3 regions of the Streptomyces sp. NPDC006624 genome follow, and region 3 is predicted to be linked to each of the others. Evidence: predicted binding sites of a transcription regulator. Region 3 holds the regulator's gene; each other region holds the start of a gene.
What was found. The regulator HrcA, encoded in region 3, represses chaperone genes, less so after heat shock. The targets are predictions, from matches to a motif close to TTNGCACTCNGNNNNNCNGAGTGCNAA.

Region 1 (5,365 bases), on a different contig from region 3:
CCACCCGCGTCAGGAACACCGTGGCCGACCGCGGCCCCTGCGGCTTGACCTTCTTGCGCAGCTCCTCCGGCTCGACCGCCGAGCCCCGCTTCTTCACGGTCAGCGTGCCGACCCCGCGCTCGCGCAACAGGGCCTTGAGCTTCTTGACGTTGAAGGGCAGATGGTCGGTGATCTCGTAGGCGGTGGCGTACGGGGTGGGGTGCAGGGCGTCGGCGGTGACGTACGCGATGGTCGCGTCGAGCAGCCCGCCGCCGACCCGGTCGGCGACCTCGGAGACCAGGTGGGCGCGGATGACGGCGCCGTCGGGCTCGTAGAGGTAGCGGCCGGGCGGGCGGACCGCCGGGTCGGGCAGGCCGCGCGAGAGCAGGGTGCGGGGGCCCGGGAGCAGCGTGGCCCGCACGGCGCCCGGCGCGGTGCCGAACCACAGCACGGCCTCCTTCACGTCCCCGCCGTCGGAGATCCACTCGGCCTCGGCGTCCTCCGGCACCGCCTCGTGCGGGATGCCCGGGGCGACCTTCAGGGCGGCGGCGCGCGGCGCCCGGCGGGCGGCCGACACCGCCCAGGACAGCGGCGGCGAGTAGGCCTCGGGGTCGAAGATCCGGCCCCGGCCGCCCCGCCGGGCCGGGTCCGCGAAGACGGCGTCGTAACCGGTCGTGTCGACCTCCGTGACGTCCGCTTCCCGCACCTCGACCAGGTCCGCGAGACCCAGTGCCTCGGCGTTCGCCCGGGCCGCCGCGGCCGTCAGCGGGTCCCGGTCCACGGCCAGGACCCGGATTCCGGCACGGGCCAGCGCGATCGCGTCACCGCCGATGCCGCAGCACAGGTCGGCGACCGAGTTGACGCCCAGATCGGCCAGGCGCCGGGCCCGGTACGCCGCCACGCTCGCCCGGGTCGACTGCTCGACCCCGTTCGGCGTGAAGAACATCCGGCCCGCGTCCTCCGCCCCGAACTTCACCGCCGCCCGCTGCCGCAGCCGCGCCTGCCCCAGCGCCGCCGACACCAGCTCGGCCGGATGCTCGCGGCGCAGCCGGGTCGCGACGGCCAGCTCCTGCGCGGGGTCGGTGTCCCGCACCTCGTCGAGGAGGGCGCGGCCTTCGGGGGTGAGGAGGGGGGCGAGGTCGTTCACCGGTTCATTGTCGGCCACGGCGCCCGCGCGGGGGCGTGTGGGCCAGTCGGTGGACGGAGCGCCCTCGGCCGCGGTGTCGGGCCCGCTCCGCCCGGACGGGCTGCGAGGATCCGGCACCATGCGAGAAGTCGTACAAACTGACAAAACCGGGGCATCGGGCCCGACTTCTGCCGACAGCGCGTCGCACGGAACACCGGACGACGCGTCCCGGGGGGCGTCCGGGGACGCGTCCGGTCCGGTGGCCGGGGGCGAGTCCGGTTCGGTGGCCGAGGGCGAGGCCCGTGCGGTGTCCGGGGGTGAGTCCGGCCTGGTTTCCGGGAGCGCGACGGGCCCGGTGTCCGGGTGCGCGCCCCGTCCGGTGTCCCAGGGTGCGGTCCGCTCGGTGCTCGGGGGTGCGTCCGGCCCGGTGTCCGGGGACGCGACGCGTCCGATGCCCGGGGGCGAGTCCGGCCCGGTGTCCGGGTGCTCGCCCCGCCCGGTGCCCGAGGGTGCGGTCCGCCGGGTGCCCGAGGGTGAGTCCCGCCCGGTGTCCAGGGACGCGCCCCGCCCGGCGTCCAGAGACGCGACGCGCCCGCTGTCCGGGGACGCGGCCCGCCGGATGCCCGGGGACGTGCCTCGCCCGGTGTCCGGTCGTCCGGTACGCCGGAGATCCCCCGGTGCCCGGCTCCGCGCGTCCGGCGGCGTGCGCGTCGGGCTCGCGGCTCTCGTTCTCGCCGCCATCGCCTCGGGCTGCGCGCAGGGCGGTGCCGGCGACGAGGTGACCCCCGCCGGCGGCCAGCAGCCCCTCGACGCGCCCCCGGCCCGCGCGCTCGACTCCTACGCGAGCAGACTGGGCGCCGCGCACGCCGCCCGGGTCGCCGCCGCCCACCGCTGGGGGCTGGCACAGGCCCCGCTGTCCGCCCCGCCGCCCCCGGCCAGGAAGCCCAGGATCAGGACCCGCGAGGGCTTCGAGGTGACCGGCCACCGCAGGCTGAACCTCCCGCCCGTCTTCACCACCGTCCCCACCCGGGACAAGGTCGTCTTCCTCACGATCGACGACGGCGCCGAGAAGGACCCGGCGTTCCTGCGGATGATGAGCGACCTCGACGTGCCCTACACCGCGTTCCTCAGCGGCTACCTGGTCAAGGACGACCCCCGCTACTTCCGCAGGATGCAGGCCCGGGGCGTGGCGCTGAACAACCACACCCTCCACCACCCCCGCCTGCCGAGCCTGTCGTACCGGCAGCAGAAGCGCGAGATCTGCGGCATGCAGCGCTACCTGGCCAAGCGCTTCGGCACCCGCCCCGCCCTCTTCCGCCCGCCCTACGGCAGCTACGACCGGACGACCCTGCGCGCCGCCAAGGCCTGCGGCATCGCCTACGTCCCGCTCTGGAACCAGGAGGTCTTCCCCGACCGCTGGGAGTACCGCGAGGGGGACCGGCGGCTGCGTCCGGGCGACATCGTCCTCACCCACTTCCGGGGCCGCGAGCAGTGGAAGGGCTCGATGGCGGACATGATCCGTCGCTTTTTGAACGAGGTCAGGTCCGAGGGCTTCGCGGTCGGGCGGCTGGAGGACTACCTGTGAGGCGCCCGGCCGCCGCCGCGCTGTGCGCCGGGCTGCTCCTGCTGGCCGGCTGCGCGGACCCGGCGGGACAGCGGCGGCCCGGACCCGCCGACGGCCGCGCCCAGGCCCCCGCACACCCGGCCGGCCGCCCCCTGCCGCCCGTCGTCGACCACGTCCCCACCCGCGACCCGGTCGTCTTCCTCACCTACGACGACGGCGCCGAACGCGACCCCCGCTTCGTCGGCCTGGTCCGTGAACGGCGGCTGCCGGTGAGCATGTTCCTCACCGACAGCGTCGTGGGCCCCGGCTACGGCCACTTCGCCCGGCTGCGCGCGGTCGGCGCCTCCCTGCAGAACCACACCCTCGACCACCCCGCCCTGCGCGGTCTGCCCTACGCGGGCCAGCGCGCCGAGATCTGCGGCCAGCAGCACAAGCTCCGCTCCCGCTTCGGCATCCGCCCCACCCTCCTCCGCCCGCCCTACGGCACCTACGACCGGGTGACCCTGCGCGCCGCGGCCGACTGCGGCATCAGGGCGGTCGTCCTCTGGCGCGCGTCCCTGGGCACCGACGGCGTCCTGACGTACACCCGCGGCAGGCCCGGTCTGCGCCGCGGCGACATCGTCTCGGTCCCGTCGGGAGACACGGCCTCCCTGACGCTCACGGAACGGACCGAGCGCCTGCTGAGGGAGATCGAGGGCAGAGGGCTGCGGGTGGGGCGCCTGGAGGACCACCTCTGACGGCTCGGCGAGGCCGCCGCGCACAACCCGGCCGCACGACCCGCCGCGTACGGCCCCCCGACCCGCCCGCCGACCCGCCGCGTACGGCCCCCCGACCCGCCGCGTACGGCCCACCGACCTGCCCGCCGACCCGCCGTGCACGGCCCTCGAACTGCCCCCCGAACCGCCCGCCGACCCGCCCGCCGCCCTCCGGACCAGGCCGACGCGCCGCCCGCAATTAGCAGTCCGCTTGACCGAGTGCTAATCGCGGTCATAGTCTCGGCTCTGGCACTCCCACCGGGAGAGTGCCAAACAAGCGACGGGCAGGTCCGGCACCCGCGACGACGGATCGACCTGGTCGCCACCTCAGACAGTTAACCCCGTGAGATCTCCGAAGGGGGAGGTCGGATCGTGACGACCGCCAGCAAGGTTGCCATCAAGCCGCTCGAGGACCGCATCGTGGTCCAGCCGCTGGACGCCGAGCAGACCACGGCCTCGGGCCTGGTCATTCCGGACACCGCCAAGGAGAAGCCCCAGGAGGGCGTCGTCCTGGCCGTTGGCCCGGGCCGCTTCGAGGACGGTAACCGTCTTCCGCTCGACGTCTCCGTCGGCGACGTCGTGCTCTACAGCAAGTACGGCGGCACCGAGGTGAAGTACAACGGCGAGGAGTACCTCGTCCTCTCGGCCCGCGACGTGCTCGCGATCATCGAGAAGTAATTCACCCCAAGCACACTGCTTTTCAACTGCGCCCCTGGCCCCCGCGATCGTCAAGAAGCCGGGCGCCCGGGGCGCAGTGCCGTAACCCAGATTCCGGAAGAGGGCTCACGCTCCCATGGCGAAGATCCTGAAGTTCGACGAGGACGCCCGTCGCGCCCTCGAGCGCGGCGTCAACAAGCTTGCCGACACGGTCAAGGTGACGATCGGCCCCAAGGGCCGCAACGTCGTCATCGACAAGAAGTTCGGCGCTCCCACCATCACCAACGACGGTGTCACGATCGCCCGCGAGGTCGAGATCGACGACCCGTACGAGAACCTCGGTGCCCAGCTGGTCAAGGAGGTGGCGACCAAGACCAACGACATCGCGGGTGACGGTACGACCACCGCGACCGTGCTCGCCCAGGCGCTCGTGCGCGAGGGCCTGAGGAACGTCGCCGCCGGTGCCTCCCCGGCCGCCCTGAAGAAGGGCATCGACGCCGCCGTCGCCGCGGTCTCCGAGGACCTGCTCGCCTCGGCCCGCCCGATCGACGAGAAGTCCGACATCGCCGCCGTCGCCGCGCTGTCCGCCCAGGACCAGCAGGTCGGCGAGCTCATCGCCGAGGCGATGGACAAGGTCGGCAAGGACGGTGTCATCACCGTCGAGGAGTCCAACACCTTCGGTCTGGAGCTGGACTTCACCGAGGGCATGGCCTTCGACAAGGGCTACCTGTCGCCGTACTTCGTGACGGACCAGGAGCGCATGGAAGCCGTCCTGGACGACCCGTACATCCTCATCACGCAGGGCAAGATCTCCGCCATCGCGGACCTGCTGCCGCTGCTGGAGAAGGTCATCCAGACCAACGCCTCCAAGCCGCTGCTGATCATCGCCGAGGACGTCGAGGGCGAGGCCCTGTCGACCCTGGTCGTGAACAAGATCCGCGGCACCTTCAACGCCGTCGCGGTGAAGGCCCCCGGCTTCGGCGACCGCCGCAAGGCGATGCTGCAGGACATGGCCGTCCTCACCGGCGCCACGGTCGTCTCCGAGGAGGTCGGCCTCAAGCTCGACCAGGTCGGCCTGGACGTGCTGGGCTCCGCCCGCCGCGTCACCGTCACCAAGGACGACACCACGATCGTCGACGGTGCCGGCGGCAAGGACGACGTGCAGGGCCGCGTCGCCCAGATCAAGGCCGAGATCGAGACCACGGACTCCGACTGGGATCGCGAGAAGCTCCAGGAGCGCCTCGCGAAGCTGGCCGGCGGCGTGTGCGTCATCCGCGTGGGTGC
Region 2 (5,365 bases), on a different contig from region 3:
AGGTCCTGCGGGGGCGGCGGGCCGAAGGCGTACGCCTCCCGTATGCCGTCCCAGGCCCGGGCGGGGCGCGGTGCCCCGAAGCGGGCCTCGCCCACCGGGGGCGCGGCGAAGGGGATGCCGCGGAAGACGGCGAGCCCCTCCTCACGGCGCCCGCGCACCGCACCGGCGGTGGTGCGCACCACCGGCCCGGGCTGCTCGGAGGGGCCGCCCGCCGGAGGGCGGGACTCGGTCGTCGTCATCTGGGTCTCCTCACGAAGTGCCGTCCAACAAGCGCTTGTTCAGTCTCGTCGACCGACGCGAGCGGATCCAGGCACTTCGGGGCGGGCCCCGGTCAGCTGAGCGTCTTCAGCGACGCCGGGTCGTAGGGCGCCAGTTCGTCGAAGCGGCCGGCGAGGACCTTCTCGGCCCACTGCGGGTCCTGCAGCAGGGCGCGGCCGACGGCGACCATGTCGAACTCGTCGCGCTCGAAGCGGTCCAGCAGGTTGCCGAGGTCGCCCAGCTCGGCGCCCTGGCCCTGGAAGGCCTTGATGAAGTCGCCGTTCAGGCCGACGGAGCCGACGGTGATGGCGGGCTTGCCGGTGAGCTTCTTGGTCCAGCCGGCCAGGTTCAGGTCGGAGTCGTCGAACTCCGGCACCCAGTAGCGGCGGGTGGAGGCGTGGAAGGCGTCGACGCCGGCGGCCGCGAGCGGGGTGAGGATGGCCTCCAGCTCCTCGGGCGTCTCGGCGAGGCGGGCGTCGTAGGCCTCCTGCTTCCACTGCGAGTAGCGGAAGATGACGGGGAAGCCGGGGGAGACGGCGGCGCGGACGGCCGCGACGATCTCCGCCGAGAACCGGGCGCGGGCGACCCGGTCGCCGCCGTAGGCGTCGGTGCGGCGGTTGGTGCCCTCCCACAGGAACTGGTCGAGCAGGTAGCCGTGGGCGCCGTGGATCTCCACGCCGTCGAAGCCGATGCGCTCGGCGGCGGCAGCGGCCTCGGCGAACGCGCCGATCACGGCGTCGACGTCGGCCTGCGTCATGGCCTTGCCGGTGGGCTCGTCGGCGCCGATGCGCAGCCCGGAGGGGCCGACGGCCGGGGCGCCGGCGACGGGCGGCCGGCCCGGCTTGCGGACCATGCCGATGTGCCACAGCTGCGGCACGATGGTGCCGCCCGCGGCGTGCACCGCCTCGGCTACCTTCGCCCAGCCCGCGAGCTGCTCCTCGCCGTGGAACCGCGGCACGCGGTCGCTCTCGCCGGCCGACTCGTGGCCGACGTAGGTGCCCTCGGTGACGATCAGCCCGATTCCGGCGGCGGCGCGGCGCGCGTAGTAGGAGGCGACGTCCTCGCCGGGGATGCCGCCCGGGGAGAACATGCGCGTCATCGGCGCCATCGCGATCCGGTTGGGGACGGTCAGACCGCCCAGTGAGACGGGCCGGGACAGGATTTCGGCGGCGCGGGAGGCGGCGACGGTCACGGAGGGGCTCCTTCGGATACCGGACAGTATGTGCATACGCATGCGATGCACGAGTCAACCATCCGGCCCGGTGCCGCCATCCCGCCGCGCCCTGTGATCCCGGACACGCCCGAGGGCGGCACCCCCTGTCGGAACAGGGAGTGCCGCCCTCGGCAAGGACGTTGATCAACCGTCAGGTCGATCAGAAGTCCATGTCACCGCCCGGCATGCCGCCACCGGCGGGCGCGGCGGCCTTCTCCGGCTTGTCGGCGATGACGGCCTCGGTGGTGAGGAACAGCGCGGCGATGGAGGCGGCGTTCTGCAGCGCGGAACGGGTCACCTTCGCCGGGTCGATGATGCCCTCGGCGATCATGTCGACGTACTCACCGGTCGCGGCGTTCAGGCCGTGGCCGACCTGGAGGTTGCGGACCTTCTCCACGACGACGCCGCCCTCGAGACCACCGTTGACGGCGATCTGCTTCAGCGGGGCCTCCAGCGCGAGCTTCACGGCGTTGGCGCCGGTCGCCTCGTCACCCTCGAGCTCCAGCTTCTCGAAGACCTGGGAGGCCTGCAGCAGGGCCACGCCACCACCGGCGACGATGCCCTCCTCGACGGCCGCCTTGGCGTTGCGCACGGCGTCCTCGATGCGGTGCTTGCGCTCCTTGAGCTCCACCTCGGTGGCGGCACCGGCCTTGATGACCGCGACGCCGCCGGCGAGCTTCGCCAGGCGCTCCTGCAGCTTCTCGCGGTCGTAGTCCGAGTCGCTGTTCTCGATCTCGGCGCGGATCTGGTTGACCCGGCCCTGGACCTGGTCGGCGGAGCCGGCACCGTCGACGATCGTGGTCTCGTCCTTGGTGATGACGACCTTGCGGGCGCGGCCCAGCAGGTCCAGCGTGGCGTTCTCCAGCTTGAGGCCGACCTCCTCGGAGATCACCTCGCCGCCGGTGAGGATGCCGATGTCCTGCAGCATCGCCTTGCGGCGGTCACCGAAGCCCGGGGCCTTGACGGCGACCGACTTGAAGGTGCCGCGGATCTTGTTGACGACCAGGGTCGACAGGGCCTCGCCCTCGACGTCCTCGGCGATGATCAGCAGCGGCTTGCCCGACTGCATGACCTTCTCCAGGAGCGGGAGCAGGTCCTTGACGTTCGAGATCTTGGAGTTCGCGATCAGGATGTACGGGTCGTCGAGGACGGCCTCCATACGCTCCATGTCGGTGGCGAAGTACGCCGAGATGTAGCCCTTGTCGAAGCGCATACCCTCGGTGAGCTCCAGCTCCAGACCGAAGGTCTGGGACTCCTCGACGGTGATGACGCCTTCCTTGCCGACCTTGTCCATGGCCTCGGCGATGAGCTCGCCGATCTGGGTGTCGGCGGCGGAGATGGAGGCCGTGGAGGCGATCTGCTCCTTGGTCTCGACGTCCTTCGCCTGCTCCAGCAGGGCGGCGGAGACGGCCTCGACGGCGCGCTCGATACCGCGCTTGAGGGCCATCGGGTTGGCGCCGGCGGCGACGTTGCGCAGACCCTCGCGCACCAGGGCCTGGGCGAGGACGGTCGCGGTGGTCGTACCGTCACCGGCGACGTCGTCCGTCTTCTTGGCGACTTCCTTGACCAGCTCGGCGCCGATCTTCTCGTACGGGTCCTCGAGCTCGATCTCCTTGGCGATGGACACGCCGTCGTTGGTGATCGTGGGCGCGCCCCACTTCTTCTCGAGGACGACGTTGCGGCCCTTGGGGCCGAGCGTCACCTTGACGGCGTCCGCGAGCTGGTTCATGCCGCGCTCGAGGCCGCGCCGCGCCTCCTCGTCGAACGCGATGATCTTGGCCATGTGAAGTGGTCCCTCCAGGACTGGGGGTGATTACTTCGGACCGCGCCCGCGCCCGCGACGGACGGCCCCCGACCCGGTGGTTCCTTGCCCCACCCGGCCCGTGGCCTCACCGACCCGGTCCTTACGTTGTCACTCTCACCTTCAGAGTGCTAACGCAATGATTAGCACTCGGGCATGGCGAGTGCAAGCGCCTCCCGGGGATCGGGCGGGGCGTCAGCCACCCGCGAACACCCCCCGGAACCTCCTTCGAACAGGCCGAAGGGCCCGCACCCCGGGGGGTGCGGGCCCTTCAGAGAAGACCGGTCGCTGGTGCGTTGGTCGTGGTGCGCGTTCAGGCAGTGACGCGAACCATGTCGGCCTGCGGGCCCTTCTGGCCCTGCGAGATTTCGAACTCGACCCGCTGGCCCTCTTCCAGGGTGCGGTAGCCGTCCATCTGGATCGCGCTGTAGTGGACGAAAACATCCGCACCACCGTCGACCGCGATGAAGCCGTACCCCTTCTCCGCGTTGAACCACTTGACGGTGCCCTGAGCCATGCCTAACTCCCCTATTACTGGCCCTTGCACAGATCCACACTTCGCGGATCCGGGTCAGACCTCACCCCCCACGGTTGGGGGCGTGCGCCGGAACGCGTCGACCGCGGCTGAATGTATCTGTCCAACTGCCGTCTGCAACAGGTCAATCGGACGAGAATTCTGGACGTGAGGGGTCCGGAATGTGGGGAGAATTCGCCTGAATTCGGGTCAAGTCGGGCCACACAAAGGGAACAAAAGCCGCGAAAGACGCGCACACTTTGGCTACATCTTGTCGGGCAGGCGGCAGGAATTCAGGGTTCCGATCAATGGATCAGGACCGTGTTCCCCAACTCTACCGCGCTCAATCACGCAGAATTGCCCCCTCCGCTTCTCTCACGGAGGGGGCAATTCGATGCACTCTCGGTGACCGGAGTTACTGAAGGTAACAATCAGCCCGGCCGGCCGGTTCAGCCGCCGGCGACGGCCGGGATGATCGACACTCCGGCGCCGTCCGGCGTGGCCGTCTCCAGCCCCTGCTCGAAGCGCACGTCGTCGTCGTTCACGTAGACGTTGACGAACCGGCGCAGCTTCCCCTGGTCGTCCAGCACCCGGGCGGCGATCCCGGTGTGGTTCTTCTCCAGGTCGGCGATGACCTCGCCCAGGGTCGCCCCGTCGGCGGCGACCTCGGCCTGCCCGCCGGTGTAGGTGCGCAGGATGGTGGGGATGCGAACGGTGACGCTCATCGGACATGTCCTCCGGTTCTTCTTGAGCAACGGCTGGGGCGCGCCCTCAGGGGCGCGGGGGCTGTGTCGACATGCGGCTCCGGCGCGTGGGCGCGACCAGCCCCGACCGGCCCGCAGCGAACAACGAATCAGACGAGTCCGGCGTCCCGGAACGACTCCAGGCTGGGCCGAATGGTCGCGGTGAGACCGGTCCCGGCCACCGCGTCCAGCGTCTTCAGACCGTCCCCGGTGTTCAGCACCACGGTCGTCTTCGACGGATCCAGCACTCCGTCGTCGATGAGCTTCCTCGTCACGCCCACCGTCACGCCACCGGCGGTCTCCGCGAAGATCCCCTCGGTCCGGGCGAGGACCTTGATCGCGTCGACGACCTGCTCGTCCGTCACGTCCTCCACCGCACCGCCCGTGCGCCGCGCGATGTCGAGCACGTACGGCCCGTCCGCCGGGTTGCCGATCGCCAGGGACTTGGCGATGGTGTCCGGCTTCTGGGGGCGCACGACGTCGTGACCGGCCTTGAACGCCGTGGACACCGGCGAGCAGCCCTCGGCCTGCGCGCCGAAGATCTTGTACGGCTTGTCCTCGACCAGGCCGAGCTTGATCAGCTCCTGCAGGCCCTTGTCGATCTTCGTGAGCTGGGAGCCGGAGGCGATCGGCACCACGAGCTGGTCGGGCAGCCGCCAGCCGAGCTGCTCGCAGATCTCGTACGCCAGCGTCTTGGAGCCCTCCGCGTAGTACGGCCGCAGGTTGACGTTGACGAAGCCCCAGCCCTCGCCGGCCGGGTCGCCGATCAGCTCGGAGCAGAAGCGGTTCACGTCGTCGTAGTTGCCCTCGATGCCGACGAGCTCGCCGCCGTAGAC
Region 3 (5,365 bases):
GGCCGGGCCGTGCAGGACCGTGGCGCCGCGCAGGGTGATCTCCTCGCAGTACGCGTTCAGCCGGTCCACCCGCAGCACGACCAGGGAACGGTGCCCGGTCGCCGCGTCGGCCAGTTCGTCGAGCACCTCGGCCATCGCCGCCCGGTCCTGCAGCGCGACCCCCGCGGAGCCCGCCGCGGGACTGAACTTCTCGTACGGCCCGTTGGCCGCCCCCGACTGCGGCTTGAGCCCGAGGACCTCGCCGTAGAAGCGGTAGCAGGCGGAGAAGTCGGACACGAGCAGACGTACCTGAGCGAGTTCCACGGTGCCTCCAGGGGGGTCAGGACGGGGTCAGGACCAGCGGCCGGTGCGAGCCAGGAGCACGGCCGCGGCCGCCGTCCCGGCAGTCGATGTGCGCAGCACGCTGTGCCCGAGGCGGTACGCCTCGGCCCCCGCTTCCCCGAACAGCGCCAGCTCCTGCGGCGCCACTCCCCCTTCGGGCCCCACGACCAGCACGATCTCGCCGGCCGACGGCAACTCGGCGGTCGCCAGGGGCGTTTCGCCGCTCTCGTGGAGGACGGCGGCGAAGTCGGCGTCCCTCAGCAGCGCGGCGACCTGCTTGGTCGTGGCCAGCCCCGCGACCTCCGGGAAGCGCACCCGGCGTGACTGCTTGCCGGCCTCCCGGGCGGTGGCCCGCCACTTGGCGAGCGCCTTCGCCCCGCGGTCGCCCTTCCACTGGGTGATGCAACGGGCCGCCGCCCACGGGACGACGGCGTCGACGCCGACCTCGGTCATGGTCTCGACGGCCAGTTCCCCGCGGTCGCCCTTGGGCAGCGCCTGGACGACGGTGACCCGCGGCTGCTCCGGCGGCTCCTCGCCGACCGAGTCCAGCTGGACGATCAGCCGGTCCTTGCCCTCGGTGCCGAGCACCACGCAGTCCGCCCAGCGGCCGGCGCCGTCCGTGAGCACGACGTCCTCACCGGGCTGCAGCCGCTTCACGGAGACGGCGTGCCGCCCCTCCGGCCCGTCCAGGACGTACCGTCCGCCGCCGCCCGCGTCGAAGTGCTCGACGACGAACACCGGCGCGGTCACCGCGCACCCCCGCCGGCCAGCACCGCGCGGGCCGTGGCGAGTTCGCCCGCGAGCACCTCCACCAGCTGCCCGGCGGGCAGCTCGCGCGCCATCCGGTGGCCCTGCCCGGCCCACAGCGCCATGGCCTGCGCGTCCCCCGCCTTGGCGGCGGCCTTGCGCAGCGGCGCGGTGAGGTGGTGCAGCTCGGGATAGGCGGCGGGCGCGTAGGGCCCGTGCTCCCGCAGGAACCGGTTGACCAGGCCCCGCGCGGGCCGCCCCGAGAACGCCCGGGTCAGCTCCGTCCGTACGAACAGGGGGTTGGTCAGCGCCTGCTTGTGCAGGGCGTGCGCTCCCGACTCGTGCGTGGCGAGGAACGCGGTGCCCAGCTGGGCCGCGCTGGCGCCCGCGGCGAGCACGGCGGCGATCTGGCCGCCGCGCATGATGCCGCCCGCGGCGACGATCGGGATGCCGACGGCCTCGCGCACCTGGGCGACCAGCGACAGCAGGCCCAGTCCGGAGCCGTCCGTCTCGGGGACGTCGCGGTGCGTGCCCTGGTGGCCGCCCGCCTCGACGCCCTGCGCGATGACCGCGTCCGCACCCGCCCGCTCGACGGCCCTGGCCTCGTCGGGGGTGGTCGCGGCGGCCAGCACGAAGGTGCCGACGCGGTGCAGGGCGTCGACGACCTCACGGCTCGGGACGCCGAAGTGGAAGGACACCACCGGTACGGGGTTGTCGCGCAGCACCACGAGTTTCGCCTCGAAGCCGTCGTCGCGGCCGCTCTCCGGATCACCGAGCTCGGTCTCGTACCAGGTGGCCTCGCCGGCGAGCTGGTGGGCGTAGACGTCGACGGCGGCGGGGTCGGCGTACTCCGGCTGGGGCAGGAAGACGTTGATGCCGAAGGGCCTGCTGGTGAGGCTCCGGAGCTGCTTGATCTCCTGGTACATCCCGTCGGCGGTCTTGTAACCGGCGGCGAGGAAACCGAGCCCGCCCGCCTCGCACACGGCGGCCGCGAGCTGCGGCACCGAAACGCCGCCCGCCATGGGGGCCTGCACGATCGGGAGAGGGAAGAGATCGGTCAGTGCGGAGGACATGACGGCATGTTGTCACGTCCTCCGAACAAGTCCGAATCCGGCCTGCGGGTGGCATAGACCAGAGGAAACGTGCGCCTCCTCTTGCCCGCGGAAGGCCCGCGGCCACCCGCGGGCCGCCCTCCGTCAGCGCCCGTTGAACGCGTCCTTCAAGCGCGGGAACAACCCCTGCTGCCCCGGCTGACTGTGCCTGCCCGGAGGGCGACCCCCGGACCCCCGGCAGACGCCGGACAGCCCTCCGTCAGCGCCCGTTGAACGCATCCTTCAACCGCGAGAACAACCCCTGCTGCCCCGGCTGGAACTGGCCCTGCGGGCGCTCCTCGCCGCGGAGCTTGGAGAGCTCGCGCAGCAGCCGCTCCTGCTCGGGGTCGAGCTTGGTCGGGGTCTGGACCTCGACGTGGACGATGAGGTCGCCGCGTCCGCCGCCGCGCAGGTGCGTGACGCCCCGGCCGTGCAGCGGGATCGACTGGCCGGACTGGGTGCCCGGGCGGATGTCGACCTCCTCCATGCCGTCGAGCGTCTCCAGCGGCACCTTCGTGCCGAGGGCCGCCGCCGTCATGGGGATCGTCACCGTGCAGTGCAGGTCGTCGCCGCGCCGCTGGAACGTGCTGTGCGGCAGCTCGTGGATCTCGACGTAGAGGTCACCGGCCGGGCCGCCGCCCGGGCCGACCTCGCCCTCCCCGGCGAGCTGGATGCGCGTGCCGTTGTCGACACCGGCCGGGATCTTGACCGTGAGCGTGCGGCGGGACCGCACGCGGCCGTCGCCGGCGCACTCGGGGCACGGGGTCGGGACCACCGTGCCGAAGCCCTGGCACTGGGGGCAGGGGCGGGACGTCATGACCTGGCCCAGGAAGGACCGGGTCACCTGCGACACCTCACCGCGGCCGCGGCACATGTCGCAGGTCTGCGCCGAGGTGCCCGGCGCCGCGCCCTCGCCGTTGCAGGTGTTGCAGACGACGGCCGTGTCGACCTGGATGTCCTTCGTCGTGCCGAAGGCCGCCTCGTCGAGCTCCACCTCGATGCGGATCATGGCGTCCTGGCCGCGGCGGGTGCGCGAGCGCGGTCCGCGCTGCGACGCCGTGCCGAAGAAGGCGTCCATGATGTCCGAGAAGTTGCCGAAGCCGCCGGCCCCGAAGCCGCCCGCGCCGCCGCCGGCCTGCGAGAGCGGGTCGCCGCCGAGGTCGTAGACCTGCTTCTTCTGCGGGTCCGACAGCACCTCGTAGGCGGCGTTGATCTCCTTGAACCGCTCCTGGGTCTTCGGATCCGGATTGACGTCCGGGTGCAGCTCGCGGGCGAGCCGCCGGAAGGCCTTCTTGATCTCTTCCTGCGACGCGTCGCGGCGCACGCCGAGTACGGCGTAGTAGTCCGTGGCCACTACGACTCCGCCAGGATCTGTCCGACGTACCGTGCCACTGCGCGTACCGCTCCCATCGTTCCCGGGTAGTCCATGCGGGTCGGTCCGACCACGCCGAGCTTGGCGACTGCCTCGCCGCCCGAACCGTAGCCGACCGACACGACGGACGTGGAGTTGAGTCCTTCGTGGGCGTTCTCGTGACCGATACGGACGGTCACGCCCGGATCCTTCGCCTCGCCGAGCAGCTTGAGGAGCACGACCTGCTCCTCGAGCGCCTCCAGCACCGGCCGGATCGTGAGGGGGAAGTCATGACCGAAGCGGGTCAGATTGGCGGTGCCGCCGATCATCAGCCGCTCCTCGTTCTCCTCGACGAGCGTCTCCAGGAGTGTGGAGAGCACCGTGGAGACCGTACCCCGGTCCTCGTGCTCGAACGCCTCCGGGAGATCTTCCACCAGACTCGGCACATCCGCGAAACGGCGGTTCGCCACACGGCTGTTGAGACGGGCACGCAGATCCGCGAGGGAGGCCTCGCCGAAGGGCGCCGGACAGTCGACCACCCGCTGCTCGACCCGCCCGGTGTCCGTGATCAGCACGAGCATCACCCGCGCGGGCGCCAGCGAGAGCAGCTCCACGTGCCGCACGGTGGACCGGGTCAGCGACGGGTACTGCACGACGGCGACCTGGCGGGTGAGCTGCGCGAGCAGCCGCACCGTGCGCGCCACGACGTCGTCGAGGTCGACGGCGCCCTCCAGGAAGTTCTGGATCGCGCGCCGCTCGGGCGCGGTCATGGGCTTGACACCGGCGAGCTTGTCCACGAACAGGCGGTAGCCCTTGTCGGTGGGGATGCGCCCGGCGCTGGTGTGCGGCTGGGCGATGTACCCCTCGTCCTCGAGGGCCGCCATGTCGTTGCGGACGGTCGCCGGGGAGACGCCGAGGTTGTGCCGCTCGGTGAGGGCCTTGGAGCCGACCGGCTCCTCGGTGCCGACGTAGTCCTGGACGATGGCGCGCAGCACCTGCAGTCTGCGTTCACTGAGCATCGCGCACACCTCCAGAAGTCGTCCGCCCGTTGCCCGCCGTTCACGGCCTGGCACTCTGCGCGTGCGAGTGCCAGCATTCCCCGGCCCAGTGTACGGCGGTGGGGTACACCGTCGGCAAGGCTGGTCGTGCGGCGCCGTGCCCGCGGCGGGGGGCACCGCTAGCGTCGCGGTATGACGGTGACTTGGGAAGAGGCGGGGTGGGAGCGCGTGGCCGCCGGGGTGGGGCGGTGCCGGCTGCCGGTGTGGGACTGCACGGCGGGGCTGGTCGCCGGTGCGGACGCGGTCCTCGTGATCGACGCGGGCTCCAGCCCGGCCGAGGGCGCGCGGCTGCGTGAGCAGGCACACTCGCTGACCGGTCGTCGTGTGACACATCTCGCGCTGACCCACCCCCACTTCGATCACGTCTTCGGGACGGCGGCCTTCCCGGACGCGGAGGTGTTCGCGGCGGTGGGCGTGGACACGGTGCTGACGCGGCTGCGGGACCGTGAGGAGCTGGCTGCGGACGCGGAGCGCAACGGCCTGGCGGAGGACGTCGCGCGGGAGGCGGCCGGGCGGCTGGCCGCCCCCCGCCACCTGGTCTCCGGCGAGTGGACCCTGGACCTGGGCGGCGGGTGCCAGGTGCTGCTGGCGAACGTGGGCCCGGGGCACACCGCGTACGACCTGGCGGTGCTGGTGCCGGGCGATCCGGAGGTGGTGTTCTGCGGCGACCTGGTCGAGGAGTCCGGCGAGCCGCAGGCGGGCCCGGACGCCGTGCCGTCGCGGTGGCCGGCCGCCCTGGACCGGCTGCTCGCCCTGGGCGGCGAGGACGCGCTGTACGTGCCCGGTCACGGAGCGGT

Region 1: a site for HrcA is predicted at 3,624-3,650, ahead of groES (co-chaperone GroES). Genes of this name have one in related genera too.
Region 2: a site for HrcA is predicted at 3,416-3,442, ahead of groL (chaperonin GroEL). Genes of this name have one in related genera too.

Annotation. Positions count from the first base shown of each region.
Region 1 covers NZ_JBEXOM010000010.1:209,382-214,746, forward strand. The annotation lists gene ABZY20_RS20670 (methyltransferase domain-containing protein) at 1-1,126, opposite strand, end outside; gene ABZY20_RS20675 (polysaccharide deacetylase family protein) at 1,809-2,690, shown strand; gene ABZY20_RS20680 (polysaccharide deacetylase family protein) at 2,687-3,406, shown strand; gene groES (co-chaperone GroES) at 3,794-4,102, shown strand; gene groL (chaperonin GroEL) at 4,218-5,365, shown strand, end outside.
Region 2 covers NZ_JBEXOM010000006.1:292,770-298,134, forward strand. The annotation lists gene ABZY20_RS14280 (carboxylesterase family protein) at 1-239, opposite strand, end outside; gene ABZY20_RS14285 (NADH:flavin oxidoreductase) at 332-1,486, opposite strand; gene groL (chaperonin GroEL) at 1,632-3,254, opposite strand; gene ABZY20_RS14295 (cold-shock protein) at 3,586-3,789, opposite strand; gene ABZY20_RS14300 (ubiquitin-like small modifier protein 1) at 4,236-4,511, opposite strand; gene thrC (threonine synthase) at 4,640-5,365, opposite strand, start outside.
Region 3 covers NZ_JBEXOM010000008.1:119,201-124,565, forward strand. The annotation lists gene ABZY20_RS17455 (VOC family protein) at 1-303, opposite strand, end outside; gene ABZY20_RS17460 (16S rRNA (uracil(1498)-N(3))-methyltransferase) at 331-1,071, opposite strand; gene ABZY20_RS17465 (nitronate monooxygenase) at 1,068-2,141, opposite strand; gene dnaJ (molecular chaperone DnaJ) at 2,380-3,513, opposite strand; gene hrcA (heat-inducible transcriptional repressor HrcA) at 3,513-4,529, opposite strand; gene ABZY20_RS17480 (MBL fold metallo-hydrolase) at 4,701-5,365, shown strand, end outside.